Candidatus Thiodictyon syntrophicum: one gene and its partner. The protein of the gene in region 1 interacts with the protein of each later gene in a pairwise test. Links are inferred from orthologs where the notes say so. Each region holds a gene or a part of one and is shown on either strand. Other genes may lie near its edges. The genes, in order: rlmB and THSYN_RS21630.

What was found.
Region 2: the proteins of rlmB (region 1) and THSYN_RS21630 interact in binary tests that used the Escherichia coli proteins (3 or more experiments, as listed by UniProt). The link is inferred for Candidatus Thiodictyon syntrophicum from one-to-one orthologs.

The regions. Positions count from the first base shown.
Region 1 is NZ_CP020370.1:836,957-844,017, reverse strand. What follows is about bases 1,701-4,565. They hold rlmB (23S rRNA (guanosine(2251)-2'-O)-methyltransferase RlmB), read left to right. Parts: upstream 1,701-2,690; coding sequence 2,691-3,440; downstream 3,441-4,565. Other genes in these bases: THSYN_RS33400 (hypothetical protein), read right to left, coding at 4,341-4,481; THSYN_RS03660 (PEP-CTERM sorting domain-containing protein), read right to left, coding at 3,648-4,328; THSYN_RS03670 (SPFH domain-containing protein), read right to left, coding at 1,701-2,535. Also shown: THSYN_RS03680 (tetratricopeptide repeat protein), read right to left, coding at 1-416; THSYN_RS03675 (diacylglycerol kinase catalytic domain-containing protein), read right to left, coding at 561-1,502; more of THSYN_RS03670, read right to left, coding at 1,513-1,700; THSYN_RS03655 (toll/interleukin-1 receptor domain-containing protein), read left to right, coding at 4,887-5,240; THSYN_RS03650 (hypothetical protein), read left to right, coding at 5,216-5,605; THSYN_RS03645 (nSTAND1 domain-containing NTPase), read left to right, coding at 5,751-7,061. UniProt on the Escherichia coli protein: Specifically methylates the ribose of guanosine 2251 in 23S rRNA.
Region 2 is NZ_CP020370.1:5,126,211-5,133,297, reverse strand. Bases 3,962-6,852 are described here. They hold THSYN_RS21630 (NAD(P)H-hydrate dehydratase), read left to right. Parts: upstream 3,962-4,580; coding sequence 4,581-6,125; downstream 6,126-6,852. Other genes in these bases: tsaE (tRNA (adenosine(37)-N6)-threonylcarbamoyltransferase complex ATPase subunit type 1 TsaE), read left to right, coding at 6,125-6,583; THSYN_RS21635 (glycogen synthase), read left to right, coding at 3,962-4,314. In the rest of the region: THSYN_RS21650 (polysaccharide deacetylase family protein), read left to right, coding at 1-867; THSYN_RS21645 (hypothetical protein), read left to right, coding at 919-2,280; THSYN_RS21640 (hypothetical protein), read left to right, coding at 2,491-2,754; more of THSYN_RS21635, read left to right, coding at 2,848-3,961; THSYN_RS21620 (hypothetical protein), read left to right, coding at 7,068-7,087. UniProt on the Escherichia coli protein: Bifunctional enzyme that catalyzes the epimerization of the S- and R-forms of NAD(P)HX and the dehydration of the S-form of NAD(P)HX at the expense of ADP, which is converted to AMP.

The DNA of each region.
Region 1 (7,061 bases):
TGGGAGCCGTCGGGCTGTTGCAGCACTTCGGCCAAGGCCGCAGGCTCGGCATGGAAGCGTTCCGTCGCGGCGCCCAGGTCAGTCAAGCGTTCAAGGGCGCGGGATGCCAGCAGGGCATAGTCGCGCTCCATGGCGAGCTGGAAGAGCACCTCCTGGGCCTCCCGGCTGTTGGGCCGGCGCTGCGCCCACTGGTGGGCGGCCAGGGTGGCCGCGCCCCGGCCGCCGGCCTGATACAGGGCATCCACCAGCATTCGGTTGGCGCCGCAGTGATCGGGGAAGCGCTGCACCAGGGCGCGCGCCCGGGCGCTGGCCGAGGCGAAATCGCGGGCCTTGATCAGGCGCTCCACGCCCTTGAGTTGTGCCGGTTCGGGCTGCTGGCCCCTGGCCTGGGTGGTCTTGGACGGTTTTTTCGGCACCGCGGGTCCTCCGGTGTTGGGTGTTGGGCGGGGCGCCAAAGCGATAGGGATGTCGTGCCGCCCGGCGACTCGCCGGACACGCCTGCCGCCCTGAAAAAGGTTCTTGCGCTTAATGCTCTGGCGTGCGAAGGGCCTGTTCCGGCTTCACGTCACCAGCCGCCCCTGCCTGGCGGCGACCCTAATGGTCGCACAGGCACCCGCGTTGAAGCGCACGAAGTCGGACTCGATCCCGTCGCTGAAGATGACCCCGCCCTCCGGCATCCGGGACTCGAGGATCAGCGGGGTGGCGGCCGTGATCTTGCCGAAGGCGATCTCGGCCGCCGAGGTCCGGCTCGGCCAGGGCTCCCGGACCGAGAAATACAGATAGTCCGCGTCCCACTGGAATGAGCGGGGTGACGCGAGCTTGAGCGGGTGCCCGGACAGGGCACCCGCGATGCCCCCCGCCCCGCAGATGATACTACGCAGCCAACCCGTGGCGCCCAGGCCGGTGGAGACGATGATGCCGCTCGACGACTGGTCCTCCGCGCGGTCGCCGATGCCGAGCCGATAGCGCGCCGAGGTATGGCTGCGCGGACCGATGAAGAGGTCGTTGACACCGTACAGGGTCTCGCCGGTGTTCAGTCTGGCCTCGGCCATCGTGACGCGGCGGATCGGGCGCCGGTCGGCGAACACCGCGGGCACCACGGCGTCCAGGTCCGCGGGTCGGAAGGGCACCAGGACCCCCTCGATCCTGGCCGGGTCCGGATTGACCCCGATCAGCACCTGTCCGTCGAGATATTTGAGTACGTTCGCCACCAGCCCGTCCTGCCCCAGCACCACGACCGTATCCCGGGCGCCGAACAGGAAGTTCGGGACATAGGCGCGCTCCAGTGCCTGCACCCGCCCGAGCCGCTCCAGACGGTGCTGCGTATCCTGCACCGCCGCCTGATAGCACTGGTCCTCCGCCTGGTATTCGGCGAAGTCCGCGCCCAGGTGCTCCACATAGAAACGCGCCTGGTCGAGCGTATTGAAGCGCACGATCAGCTCCGCGAGCCGCGTGCGCCGCGTGATCAGGACGATCTTGTTTTCGGTCAGCCGGTCGATCATGAGCGCCGCATCAGTCAGCCGGATTGCCCGCCATCAGCTCGCGCAGCAGGTCCGGGGTGATGTTGAGCTGACCGATCCGCTGCGCCCCCTCCGCCAACTCCTTGAAGGCCAGTGCGACCAGTTGGTTCGGCTCCATGCGGGCCTGGGTCAGCACCTCCAGGATGCGCGGATCGGTCTGGGACAGGGCCTGCATGACGGTCGCGACCCCATAGGCGCGGGTCTCCGCCTCCTGGCGGGCGTTGACCGTGGACAGGGCGATCAGGTCTTTCTTTTGCTCCTCCAGGGCGATCTGGGTCGCCATCTCCGCCTCGCGCAGCTCGCGGCGTTTCTGCGCCACGGACTTCTCCGCCTCCATCTGCGCCTCCTTGATCTGGCGCTTCTTGTTCTCGACCGCGATCTCGGTGTTCAGCTCGTTTTCCTTGATCGAGCGCTCCTGCTCCACGGCCGCGTTGCGCCGGGCGTAGATCGCCTCGTCGGCCTGGCGCAGGACCTGCTCGCGCGCCTCCGCCTCGAGCGCGCGCGCCGTCTCCGGCGTGGGTCGGATCGCCAGGATCGAGAGTCCGAGCACCTCGACGCCCAGGGCGGCAACGACCTCCGCCCCCTGCAACCCCTGATGCAGGGCCGCGACCAGGGCGTCCGAGCGGCCGAGCGCCTGGCGCAGCGGCAGGGCCTGCAGCGCGACGCGCGTCAGGACCTGCACCTGATTGACCAGCCGCTGGGGCAGCTTCCTTGCGTCCTCGGATGCGTAGTCCCGACCGTTCGGCGTCAGGGCGAAGTTCATCGACTGCGCGAGCCGCTGCGGGTCCGCCACCCGGTAGGTGATCTGCCCCTGGACCGTGACCTGCTGAAAATCCGCGGTCACCTCCTCGAAGATGAAGGGCACCTCGATACTGCCGATCGGGATCAGGACCAGCGAGGTCGTCGGCGCAAAATACAGGAAGGCGAGCCCCGCCCCCTCACGGACGCGCTCACCGCGCCTGAACTGGATGACGAAATCGGTCGGTGCGACCTTGATGAAGCGAATGCCGAACATGCTGACTCCTGCCTGCCCTTGCGCTTGCCGATACCTCTAAAAGGGTGTCCGGGCAAGGCGGCAACACCCCATCTGAGCCCGCGGCCAACCCGTCGGGGGCCGACAGGGCTAAGATTAGGCCATGATCAGGCTTTTCTCCTACCGGAGCATTCACCGTGAACGACCTGGCACCCGTCGCCGGCATCCACAGCGTGCGTAGCGCGCTCAAATTCGGCGCCGAGGGGGTCGGCGAGCTGTGGCTGGAGCGCGGCCGACGCGACCGGCGGCTGGCGGAGCTGGCCGACCTCGCCCGCGCGGCCGGCATCCCGGTCAAACAGACCGACCGGGCGGCACTGGATCAGGGGGCCCAGGGCACCAACCACCAGGGCGCGCTCGCCTGGGTGCGCAGTGCCGCCCCCCGGCTGGCGGGGGACCTGGACGGAATCCTGGATCAGATCGCGGGACCGCCCCTGTTGCTGCTCCTGGATGAGGTCCAGGACCCGCACAACCTGGGGGCCTGTCTGCGCACCGCGGACGCCGCCGGGGTCCATGCCGTGATCGCCCCCAAGGACAACGCGGTCGGTCTGACCCCGGTGGTGTGCAAGGTAGCGAGCGGGGCGGCGCAGACGGTGCCCTATCTCCAGGTGACCAACCTGGCCCGCACCATGGACCAGATCAAAGAACGCGGCATCTGGCTGATCGGGACCGCCGGGGAGGCCGCGGGCGACCTCTACGGCACGGATCTCAAGGGTCCGATCGGGCTCGTGATGGGCAGCGAGGGCACCGGCCTGCGGCGCCTGACGCGCGAGCGCTGCGACCTGCTGGTGCGGCTGCCGATGGCCGGGACCGTGGAGAGCCTCAACGTCTCGGTGGCGGCGGGGGTCTGTCTCTTCGAGGCCGTGCGGCAGCGGCGGACGGGGCACTGAATTGCAGGGGTGCGGTCAGAACTGAGGTGTTAACGCACATGTCGTAGGGTACGCATCGCGTACCCTAACAGCGACAGCTACCGGACGTTCTCACGGACCGGGCGTCGTTGTCGTTGTCGTTGTCGTTGTCGTTGTCGGATTATTCGATTACGACAACGACAACGACAACGACCCGACAAGCATCCCCTAATGGACTTGTTTCACTTGTTAATGGACCGTTCCTAATAGCGATTTCGGATTGGTCCCGCGGCGAACGGCGAAACGGACCAAGCCAGTCACGCCGAGCATCAGGAGCACCGCGGTGCCCGGTTCAGGGACCTCAAGGGTGAGCGGCAGCGATCCATAGATCCGGCCGGGAACATTGGGGTCCTCCCCATAGTTCAGGAACGAAAAGGTACCGCGGTTGAGTTTATTGATGTCGACGTTGAAGATTGCTTCGCCTGACCAACTTACGAGGGCGTCAGCCGACAAGGCAATGTCGACGGCCGCCAAGCTTACCCCAAAGTCATCCCCTGAGGTAGGGGTCGTCGTATCGTGGTCGATATGCAGGCCGTCGATCAAACCCTGGATGATATTGCCACCGGACGGGGTGACGCTGAGAGTCACTGAACCGCTGATCAGCGAGGGTGTGTAGTTGTTGTACGCGCCGGTCTTGACGTAGTCCGAACCAGCCCCGGCGCCTTTCCATTCCTCGATTAACGACACATCGCCGCCGGCAAACTTCCCGCCCACGACGTTTTCGGAATACTGAGCCGAACCGCTGAAGACCCAGCGACTTTGACCCAGGGTGCCATACTCGTAGACATCGATCATCAGGTTGGCCTGCGCCGCCGAAGCCATACCGAAAGCGGTCAACGCGATGAGCCGCATAACTGGTGCACTGTGCATGAGCTTGTCTTCTCAATCATGTGTTGCAGGAAAATAGGGTCGCTCACCGCTGCGGACCCGGGCATTGCCGGTGCCGTCGAGCCTCAGATCCCAAGCGGTGAGTTCCCCGGTGTCGGTCCGCCGCGCGGCACCGTCGCTGGTGCCGAAGTCCACCGCGCAAGCGCCGAGCCCGTGCGATCTTAGTCTCCGCAGCCTTGGGGCGGGGGAACCTTTTTGTGTGGAAAACGACGCCGACTGTTGCAGGCGCCCCCGGGCGACGCGTCGCGTCCGCCGCGCGGACGGTTCCCCCCAGGCGAGGCGGGGTGCGATGAGAACTGATGTGTTAACGCACATGCCGTAGGGTACGCATCGCGTACCCTACAGCTACCGGACGGTCTCACGGACCGCGCGTCGTTGTCGTTGTCGTTGTCGTTGTCGTTGTCGTTGTCGGATTATTCGATTACGACAACGACAACGACAACGACAGCGTACCCGGGATCTCGGTCACCACATCAGTTCTGCTCGCACCCGGCGACGCCTGGGGTATCATCACCCCCCTCACCACGACCGGCACCCACGATGGACGAACCCCGCCACCACTTCTTCGTCAGCTACGCCTGGGTCGACGACCAGCCGTTCGCCGACCCGTCGCCGGGGGCCGGGCACCGTGCCGGGTGGGTGAGCACCTTCCTCGACCGCCTGGCCAAACACCTGGGGCGCGCCCTGGACCGCACCGCCGAGGGCGAGCGCTATTGGATCGACTATGAGCGGATGCGCGCCGGTGAACCCCTGGCCGCCACCATCCGCGCCCAACTCGCCGGCGCCCGCCTGCTGCTGCCGATCCTCTCGCCGGGCTGGTTCGCCTCCTACTGGTCCTGGTCAACGGCGGCAGTGCCGATGCGGACCTGGTGCGCGACCTGGCCGCCTGCCTGAGCGAACGCCACGGCCTGGGTTACGTGATCCCCCTCATGGCCCAGGCCGACCGCGACCCCGGGCTCAAGCCGTCCGCGCTGCGCCGCGACCTGCGCGACAACCTGCGCCTGTGTACCGCCGTGCTGATGCTGTTTCGCGACGGCCCGGTGGAGCAGGTCCACGAGCAGTTGCGCGAGTATCTCCAGTGCGGCGCCCGCCGGCCCAAGGGCAGCCCGGCCCTAAGCCTCGACCTGTGTCACGCCGGCCCCCAGCCGATCAGCTTCCGCCCCCCGGGGATGCGGGTCCATCCGGTCCCGGGCGTCGGCGCCTGCACCGATGCCTGTGTTCGGGCCTTCGTTCCGCGCCTGACCGGGGGTGAGTCATGAGCGGGGATAGCACCGCGCCGCAGTGTCCCCGCGGCGCTCGGTCCGCGCAGCGGACCAAAGACCGCGCCGATCGCGGGATCGCCGCTGCGACACTCAAGGCCGGACGGCCAACCGCCACTGCGCACCGCAACGCGGGTGCACCAGCATGAGCGCCCCCGCGAACCGCACCCCGCGCCGCCCCTACCCCGGCCTGCGCCCCTTCCGCCGCGACGAGTCGGACCTGTTCTTCGGCCGCGACGACCAGGTCGACCAGCTCCTGGACAAGCTCGCCGAGACCCGCTTCCTGGCCGTGATCGGGACCTCGGGCTCCGGCAAGTCGTCCCTGGTCCGCGCCGGGCTCCTGCCGGCGCTCGACAGCGGCGTCCTCACCCGGTCGATCGCCGCAGGCCCCGCCCCCGGCACCCGCTGGTCCATCGCCGAACTGCGCCCCGGCGAGCACCCCTTCCGCCGCCTCGCCGCCGCCCTGCAAAGGAGCGCGGGCTTCCAGCCCGCGATGCCCCCCGCCGCCGCCGACCCCATCGCGCCCCTGGAACAAGCCCTGCGCCGCGGCCCCCGCGCCCTCCCCTGGCTGCTCGGCCTGCACCCCCTGCCCCCCGGCGAACGCCTGCTGATCCTGGTCGACCAGTTCGAGGAGCTGTTCCGCTACCGCCGCGCCGACCCCGCCGACGCCGCCGCCTTCGTCGCGCTGCTGCTGGGCGCCACCGCCCACCCGGACTGCTTCATCGTCATCACCCTGCGCCCGGAGTACCTGGGCGACTGCGCCCGCTTCCCGGGGCTGCCCGAGGCGATCAACGCCGGGCTCTTCCTCACCCCGCGCCTGACCCCGGAGCAGCTCGCCGACGCCGTCCAGCTCCCCGCCCGGCTGCCCGAGTTCGGCGGCGACCTCAGCCCCGGCCTGGTCCACCGGCTCTTGGCCGAGGCGAGCGGCGAGCAGGACCAGTTACCCCTGGTGCAGCACCTGCTGATGCGCCTCTGGGACGGCACGGCCCCGGCACCGGACGGCACCCGACTCCTGGACGAGGCCGGGTACGAGGCCCTGGGCGGCCTGCAACGCGCCCTGAACGACCACGCCGAGGAGGCCCTGGCGGAACTCACGCAACCCGGTCAGCAGGCCATCGCCGAGGCGATGTTCCGTGCGCTGACCGAGCGCACCGAGGGCGAGCGCGACACCCGCCGCCCGGTGCCGGTCCGCGAGGTCGCCGACCTCACCGGCAGCACCCCGGAGCAGGTGATCGCCTGCGCCGCCCCCTTCCGCCGCGCGGATCGCAGCCTCCTCATGCCGCCGCCGGAGCAGGACCTGGGTCCGGACGACCCGCTCGACATCACCCACGAGGCACTGATCCGCCAATGGCGTAAGCTCCAGGCATGGATTATCGACGAGGCTGAAAAAGCCGAGATGTACCGGCGCCTGGAGTCCGCCGCTCGCCGCTGGAAAGAGGGAAAGGGGGCGCTCTGG
Region 2 (7,087 bases), 4.3 Mb from region 1 along the record:
AGCGACGTCTTTCGCCCCTACCAGGCCTGCCATGAGGGGGTCTGCATCACGGTGGTGGCGCGCGACCGCGACGTCTCCAACGCCCAGGAGAGCGGACTCGACGCCAACTGGTTCCAGAACGAGGTCCGCTGGCGCACCGGCGGATCGCCGCGCCCGCACGAGGCGCGCCTGGTCACCACCTGGTCCGATGGCGAGAACGGGGCCTGGTTCCGCCAGTCGGAGGAAGGGGCGGGCTTCTTCGGGCATTTCTTCGCCCCCTACATGGAGCACTTCCGGGGCGGCGAGTATCCGGTCACACCGGTGTCGCTCAGCGCCTATCTGACGAGCAACCCGGCGGTCGCCCGCGCGCAGGTCCAGACGGGGGCCTGGAACCTCGGTACCGGCTCCGGCTATGACTTTTCCCAGTGGGGGGGCAGCGACCAGCAGCGCACGGCCGCGGCCGCGGTCAGCGGCTTGAGCGCCCGCTACTGGGACCTGTGCGAGCGGTGGCCCGCCGGGCGCCCCCATCCGGCCCTGGAGCGCGCCCGCAGTCTGATTCTGGAGGCGCAGACCAGTTGCTTCCTGTTCTGGGGACCGGCCTGGATTCCGCTCCTCTACGAGCGCACCATCCCGGCCGCCGCGGAACTGGATGCGGCCGAGGCGTCACTGAAGTCTGCCGTCCCCGGGACCCCCGGGCATCCGCTCGGCGAGTCGGAGTCCGCGGCCCCAGTCGGCGCCCAGGCGTCGGTGTCACCACCCGCCGCGGCATCGCCGCCAGCCGCAGCCGTGGTTGCGACCACGCAGATCGCCCCCCTCCCGGACTCGACCGCGCCCGCGCCGCACCGCGGTGACGGTGGATGCGGGCCGCAACCGACGTCCGGGCGCTGACGGCCGGTGATCGACCTCGGGGGTGGGGGCGGGCGGTCCGGGTCTGAGCCCATGAGCACCGGCCCGCGGGCGCCCGCCGTGGAGGTCGCGCAGCCCGCGTGCAGCAATGAAGCCGCAGACCCGGACGCGGCGTGCGCGCTGCCGTCCGGTCCCGAACCCGATCCAGGGCCTGATCCGACGATCGGGCCTGCGGCTCCCGCCGCCGCGGCCTTGCCGCCGCGCTTCCCCGGTCGCGACCCTGGGACCGGTCTGGTCCTCTTCGGTGTCGATGGGGCACTGTGTGCACACTGGCGCCTGACGGCGAATGACCTGGAGCGGGCCGGCGGCAGCTTCCCGGGCGAGGGCGGTCGGCCGTGGCCGGTGGTGCGGCTGCGGCGGGTCCGCCCCGGCGGGGGCGCCGATCCGGTGGACCAGGCCGAGCTGGGCGCCGTCGTGCGCGCGGGCGCCGGGGAGACGCGATTCCAGGTCGCGGCGGATCACGGGCTCTATCACGCGGAGCTTGGCCTGACCAATGGGGACGGCGGCTGGTTGATGCTGGCCCGCTCCAACGCGCTGGACAACGTCTCCCAGGTCGGGGTGGACCTGGCGCGGCTGGAGGCGGCCCCGCCGAGGGTCCTGACTGCCCCGGTTCCCCCATCGCCCCCCCCGCCGGTTACCCCGTTGCCGCTGGCGGCGGCGGTGACTGCGCCCCTGGTCTGCCTCACCACCGACGACCAGGAGCCGGCACTCAGGCCGGGGTCCGCGGTTTCCCTGACGGGGTCCTTTCCGCTGGTGGAGCGTTGCGCGCCCCCGCCTTGGGCGCCGGCCCCGGCGCCTGCGACCACGGGGGCGGCCCCGTGGCATGGACCCGCGCCGTCGGTCGCGCTCGACGCGGCCCCCGGGGCGGTGCAAGGGGAGTCCGCGGGATTGCAGCTGATGCTCGGGTTGTTACCCCTGGCCCCCGAGCTCACGCTCCCGCTCGCGCCCATCCCCGCGGCCCGGCACCAGGACGGATGGACCCCGCCGACCTCCGCGCCGGGGCCGCGTCAGCCCGCCTTGGAGGGTCGGCCGCTGCGCCTGCCGGCCCCCGGCGAGCCGGCGGAGGGTCCGGACCTACCCGCCGCGGCGCCACCCGGCGCGCTCGACCTGGGCCCCGCCGGTCCGGCCCAGCCCGCGCCGGTCTTCATGGCCCCCGGCTGGTCCTTGACCTATGAACAGGCCCCGCTGCGGCGCACCGGCCTGGAGCTGGAGGCGCAACTGCGTATCACCGGGCAGGCAGCACCCGGGACCCTGGTCGATCTCTTCGGCCACCCCTTCCGGGTCGGTCCCGGGGGGCGCTTCCAATTGGTCGTGCGGGTGGATGATCCGTCCCTCCTGCGCATGGCATTGTTTCTCAACCCGCCGCCCGAGCTGACCCTGACCAGGGACGACTGAGGCGTTTGCGCTGTGACGGAAAAACCGCATCATCTAGTGCCTGTAAGGCCCCAGTGACCACAACATCTGGGCACAGCGCAAATGCCTCCGACTGAGGTCGGCGTTCGGTCAGGACCCCCAGCGGGTATACTTACCGGCTTAGCGGATCGATGTCAGGGTCTTTCTTGGATAAATACCGCGCCAGGAACAAGCTAAACACGGACACAATCGTTGTCGTTGTCGGCCTCGATCCTAGTCCCGGCCACTGGGAGCGCCGCACCCCAGTGCGGCGCGATCTCGCTGGCGACCGCTGCGTTGCGCGCTGCGGACAGGCCGGGCCGCACTGGGGTGCGGCGCTCCCAGTCGGTCGGCCTGAAGGCCGACCGACACACCACGGTGGCCGGAACGATGAGCGAGGCCTACAACGACAACGACAACGATAACGATAACGATAACGACAACGACAACGAGATTGGCGCAAGTTGCATTCTCTAATAGACGTGTTTAACTTATTAGTGAACCGTTCCTAACCCGGCGGCGGTCACGGCCGCCACCCACTCACGAGCCATCCCAAAGGGGGCAGGGCGCATGTACATCGCCATGGTCAGCGCCGAGTGCGCGCCGATCGCCAAGGCCGGCGGTCTCGGGGACTTCGTCCAGGGTCTGGCCCGAGAGTTGTCGATTCGGGGCAATCAGGTCGAGATCTTCCTTCCTAAGTACGACAGCCTGCGCTTCGATCGCATCTGGGGCCTGACCAAGGTCTATGAGGGTCTGTGGGTGCCCTATTACGACCAATGGGTCCATTGTGACGTGGAATACGGTGAGGTCGACGGACTCAAGTGCTACTTCATCGACGAGCACGCCCGGGAGAACTTCTTCCGGCGCGGCAAGATCTACGGGGAGCCGGACGACGCCAACCGGTTCGCCTTCTACTGCCGGGCGGTGCTGGAGTTCATGCTGAAATCCGGCCGCCACCCGGACGTGATCCACTGCAACGACTGGCAGACCGGCCTGATCCCGGTGCTGCTCTATGAGATTTACCAGGGCCTGGGGATGAAGCACACCCGTGTCTGCTACACCCTGCACAATATGGGGCACCAGGGCGTGACGGGGGATTCCATCCTGCGCCAAGTGGGCCTCAAGCCCGAGCGTATGATGGTCATGGAGCGGATGCTCGACCCCGTCAATCACCGGGCAGTGAACCTGATGAAGGGCGGGATCGTGTTCTCCAACTTCGTCACCACCGTCTCGCCGCGCTACGCCTGGGAGATCCAGCATACCGACCAGGGGATGGGGCTCCAGGGGCTGCTCCAGTATTACGACCGCAAGTTCGGCGGCGTCCTGAACGGCATCGACTATTCGGTGTGGAACCCGGAACTGGACCCCCACCTCCCCCAGCCCTACGGCCCCGATACCCTGCCGCAAAAGGCCGCCAGCAAAAAGGCCCTGCGTCAGCGCCTGGGTCTGGCTGACGTCTTCAAACCGATCATCACGGTGGTGAGCCGTCTGGACCGCCAGAAGGGGGTGGACCTGATCCGCCGGGCCATCTACTTCTCGCTGGAGAGCGGCTGCCAGTTCGTACTCCTGGGTTCGGCCCCGGAGCCGGCGGTGAATGAGCGGTTCTGGGGCATCAAGCGCGAAATGGACTCAAACCCCGACTGTCACCTGGAACTGACCTATGACGAGGAACTGTCGCACCTGATCTATGGCGGGTCCGACATGATCCTGATCCCCAGCGTCTATGAGCCCTGCGGCCTGACGCAGATGATCGCCATGAAATACGGCGTGGTCCCCATCGTGCGCCGGGTCGGCGGTCTGGCCGACACCGTATTCGATGCCAACTATTCGGACCGGCCCTTCGAGGAGCGCAATGGCTATCTCTTCGACGAACTGACGGAGAGTGCCCTGGAGGCCGCCATGGGCCGCGCCATCGGCCTGTGGTTCCGCTTCCCCGAATACTTCCGGCAGTTGCGCGTCAACGGCATGCGCGCCGATAACTCCTGGAACCGGCCGGGGCAATCGTACCTCGATATCTATCACCATCTGCGCAACTGAGTGACGCGTCAAGAACAAGCACAATCGTTGTCGTTGTCGTTGTCGTTGTCGAAATCGTAATCGGAGAAGCGACATAGTTTGGCGTGAGAGAGAATCCGTGGCGCTAAGATAATCTCGACAACGACAACGACAACGACAACGACAACCAACGACCGCGACGACGATTTATTTCTGACTCGTTACTAATCCTGTCCATTTATTCTCAAGCCGCTGTCGATGTCGCGGTTTGATTCCGTATTATCCGCTGCTACGGCTACCAGAACTCCATGTGCCGCTCAATCCCAGATACCCCCACTCTTCCCCAGGCACTCTATCGCGCCGACCAGGTCCGCGCCCTGGACCGCACTGCCATCGAGGTCCACGGCATCCCCGGGATCGAGTTGATGAACCGGGCTGGGAGCGCCGCCTATGCGCTGCTGCGCACCCGCTGGCCGCAGCTCAAGCGCCTGACGGTCCTCGCGGGCCTCGGCAACAACGGCGGCGACGGTTATGTCATCGCCCGGCTGGCGCGGGCGGACGGTATGACGGCGACGGTGCTTCAGCTCGGCGACAGCGATCGGGTCGGCGGCGACGCCGCGCTGGCCTTGGCCGCCTACCGGGAGGCCGGCGGTCCGATCGAACCCTTCGACGCCCTCCCCGCGCAACCGGGTGTCATCGTCGATGCGCTCTTCGGCACCGGTCTCGACCGCCCGGTTACAGGCCCCTGGGCCGCGGCCATCGCGGCGGTCAACGCAAGCGGTGCGCCGGTGCTGGCCATCGATATCCCCTCCGGACTCCAGTCGGACACCGGCGCCGTGCTCGGGATCGCCGTGCGCGCCGCCGCGACCATCAGCTTCATCGGCCTCAAACAGGGCCTCTTTACCGGGGCCGGACCGGACCAGTGCGGCGCCGTCCATTTCAGTGACCTGGGCGTCCCCGCAACCGTCTACGCCACGCAAACCCCATCCGCCTGCCGCATCGACTGGTCCCCGGAGTCCGCAAGCCTGCAACCGCGGCGACGCACCGCCAACAAGGGCGACTTCGGCCATGTGCTCATCATCGGCGGTGCCCCCGGCATGTCCGGCGCCGCCCGCCTGGCCGCTGAGGCGGCCCTGCGCGCCGGGGCCGGACTGGTCACGGTCGCCACCCACCCGGACCACGCCGCCCTGCTCAACCTCACCCGCCCGGAACTCATGGTCAGTCCGGTCGCGGACCCCGCGGCACTGGATGCATTGGTCGCGCGGGCCACGGTCATCGCCATCGGCCCCGGCCTGGGCCGCGCCGACTGGGGCCGTCGACTCTGGGAGCGGGCACGGCTGAGCGGCAAGCCGCTGGTGGTCGACGCCGATGCGCTGAATCTCCTGGCCGAATCGCCCGCGACCAACCCGGACTGGGTCCTGACCCCCCACCCCGGCGAGGCCGGACGCCTGCTCGGGTGCGGCACGGCCGCGGTCGGCGCCGACCGCTTCCAGGCCGTACGCGAGATCCAGCGGCGCTACGGCGGGGTGGTGGTCTTGAAAGGCGCCGGCACCCTGATCCAGGGCGAGCCCCAGCACCCGCCCGCGGTCTGCACCGACGGCAACCCCGGGATGGCCACCGCCGGTGCCGGGGACGTGCTGACCGGCGTGATCGCCGCCCTATTGGCTCAAAGCCGCGCCTTGGGACTCGACGCGCGGCAGGCGGCCGGTCTCGGTGTCTGTCTCCACGCGGCGGCCGGCGACCGCGCCGCCCGGGACGGCGAGCGGGGGCTGATCGCCGGCGACATCCTCGCCGCCCTGCGCCCGGTCGCAAACAGGGTCGCCGCCGGCCTATACGAGGTGGGGGAGGGCTGATGCAGATCCTGCTGCCCGACGCCGAGTCCCAGACCGCCTTCGGCGCCCGTCTGGCCGCCGCCCTGCCCAGCCAGTTCGTGATCTACCTGCACGGGGATCTCGGCACCGGCAAGACCACCCTGGCCCGCGGCATCCTGCGCGGCCTGGGCCACCAGGGCGCCGCCCGCAGCCCCACCTATACCCTGATCGAACCCTATGAGATCGGCCCCCGCCGGGTCTATCACCTCGACCTCTACCGGCTTGCCGATCCCGAAGAACTCGAATACCTGGGGCTGCGCGACCTGCTCGGCGACGCGGCCCTGTGGCTGGTGGAATGGCCCGAGCGTGGGGCAGGGCTGTTGCCGGCGGCGGATTTGAGTATCGGGATCGAATACCTTCCTGATGGGCGGAGACTGACCCTTAGCCTGCACGGTGAGGCGGGGCAAGGCCTGGTCGAGCGGTTGGGTCTGGGGATATAGCGGCGTCGTGGCGGAGGCTGCCTCGCGGGATTCTTACCGCGGCTGGGCCGGTTGCGCCCTGACGCACCCAAGGTGGGCCTTGATCATGACTCCGGCCACCCTGCCGGACGGGAGGTCGCTGGTCCGCACAGCGGACCCTACAGGGGCGGTCGTAGGGTCCGCTGTGCGGACCACAGACGTAGTCGTTGGCTGATGGGTCGGGATTATAATCAAGGCCGCAAGGTGCAACGAGAAGGTGCGTCCAGACCGTTGATCAGAAAAAGGAAAATTTCTTGATTGCGCAAGGCATCCGGGCCTATGGCGTAGTTCGTCCGCCGAATGGCGGCGTTGCCGGAATCCGCGTTCAGGACATTGACAGACCGCGGGAAATTTGTTCCACTGCCCGAGACCTGACGGGTTATCAGGTAGTCCGTCCGATGAAAACGAGTTAGCCGCATAACCGATGCCATTACAAAATCGCGTAGATCCTTGGGGGAACCTGATCGTGGCCGATGCGCGAGGCGC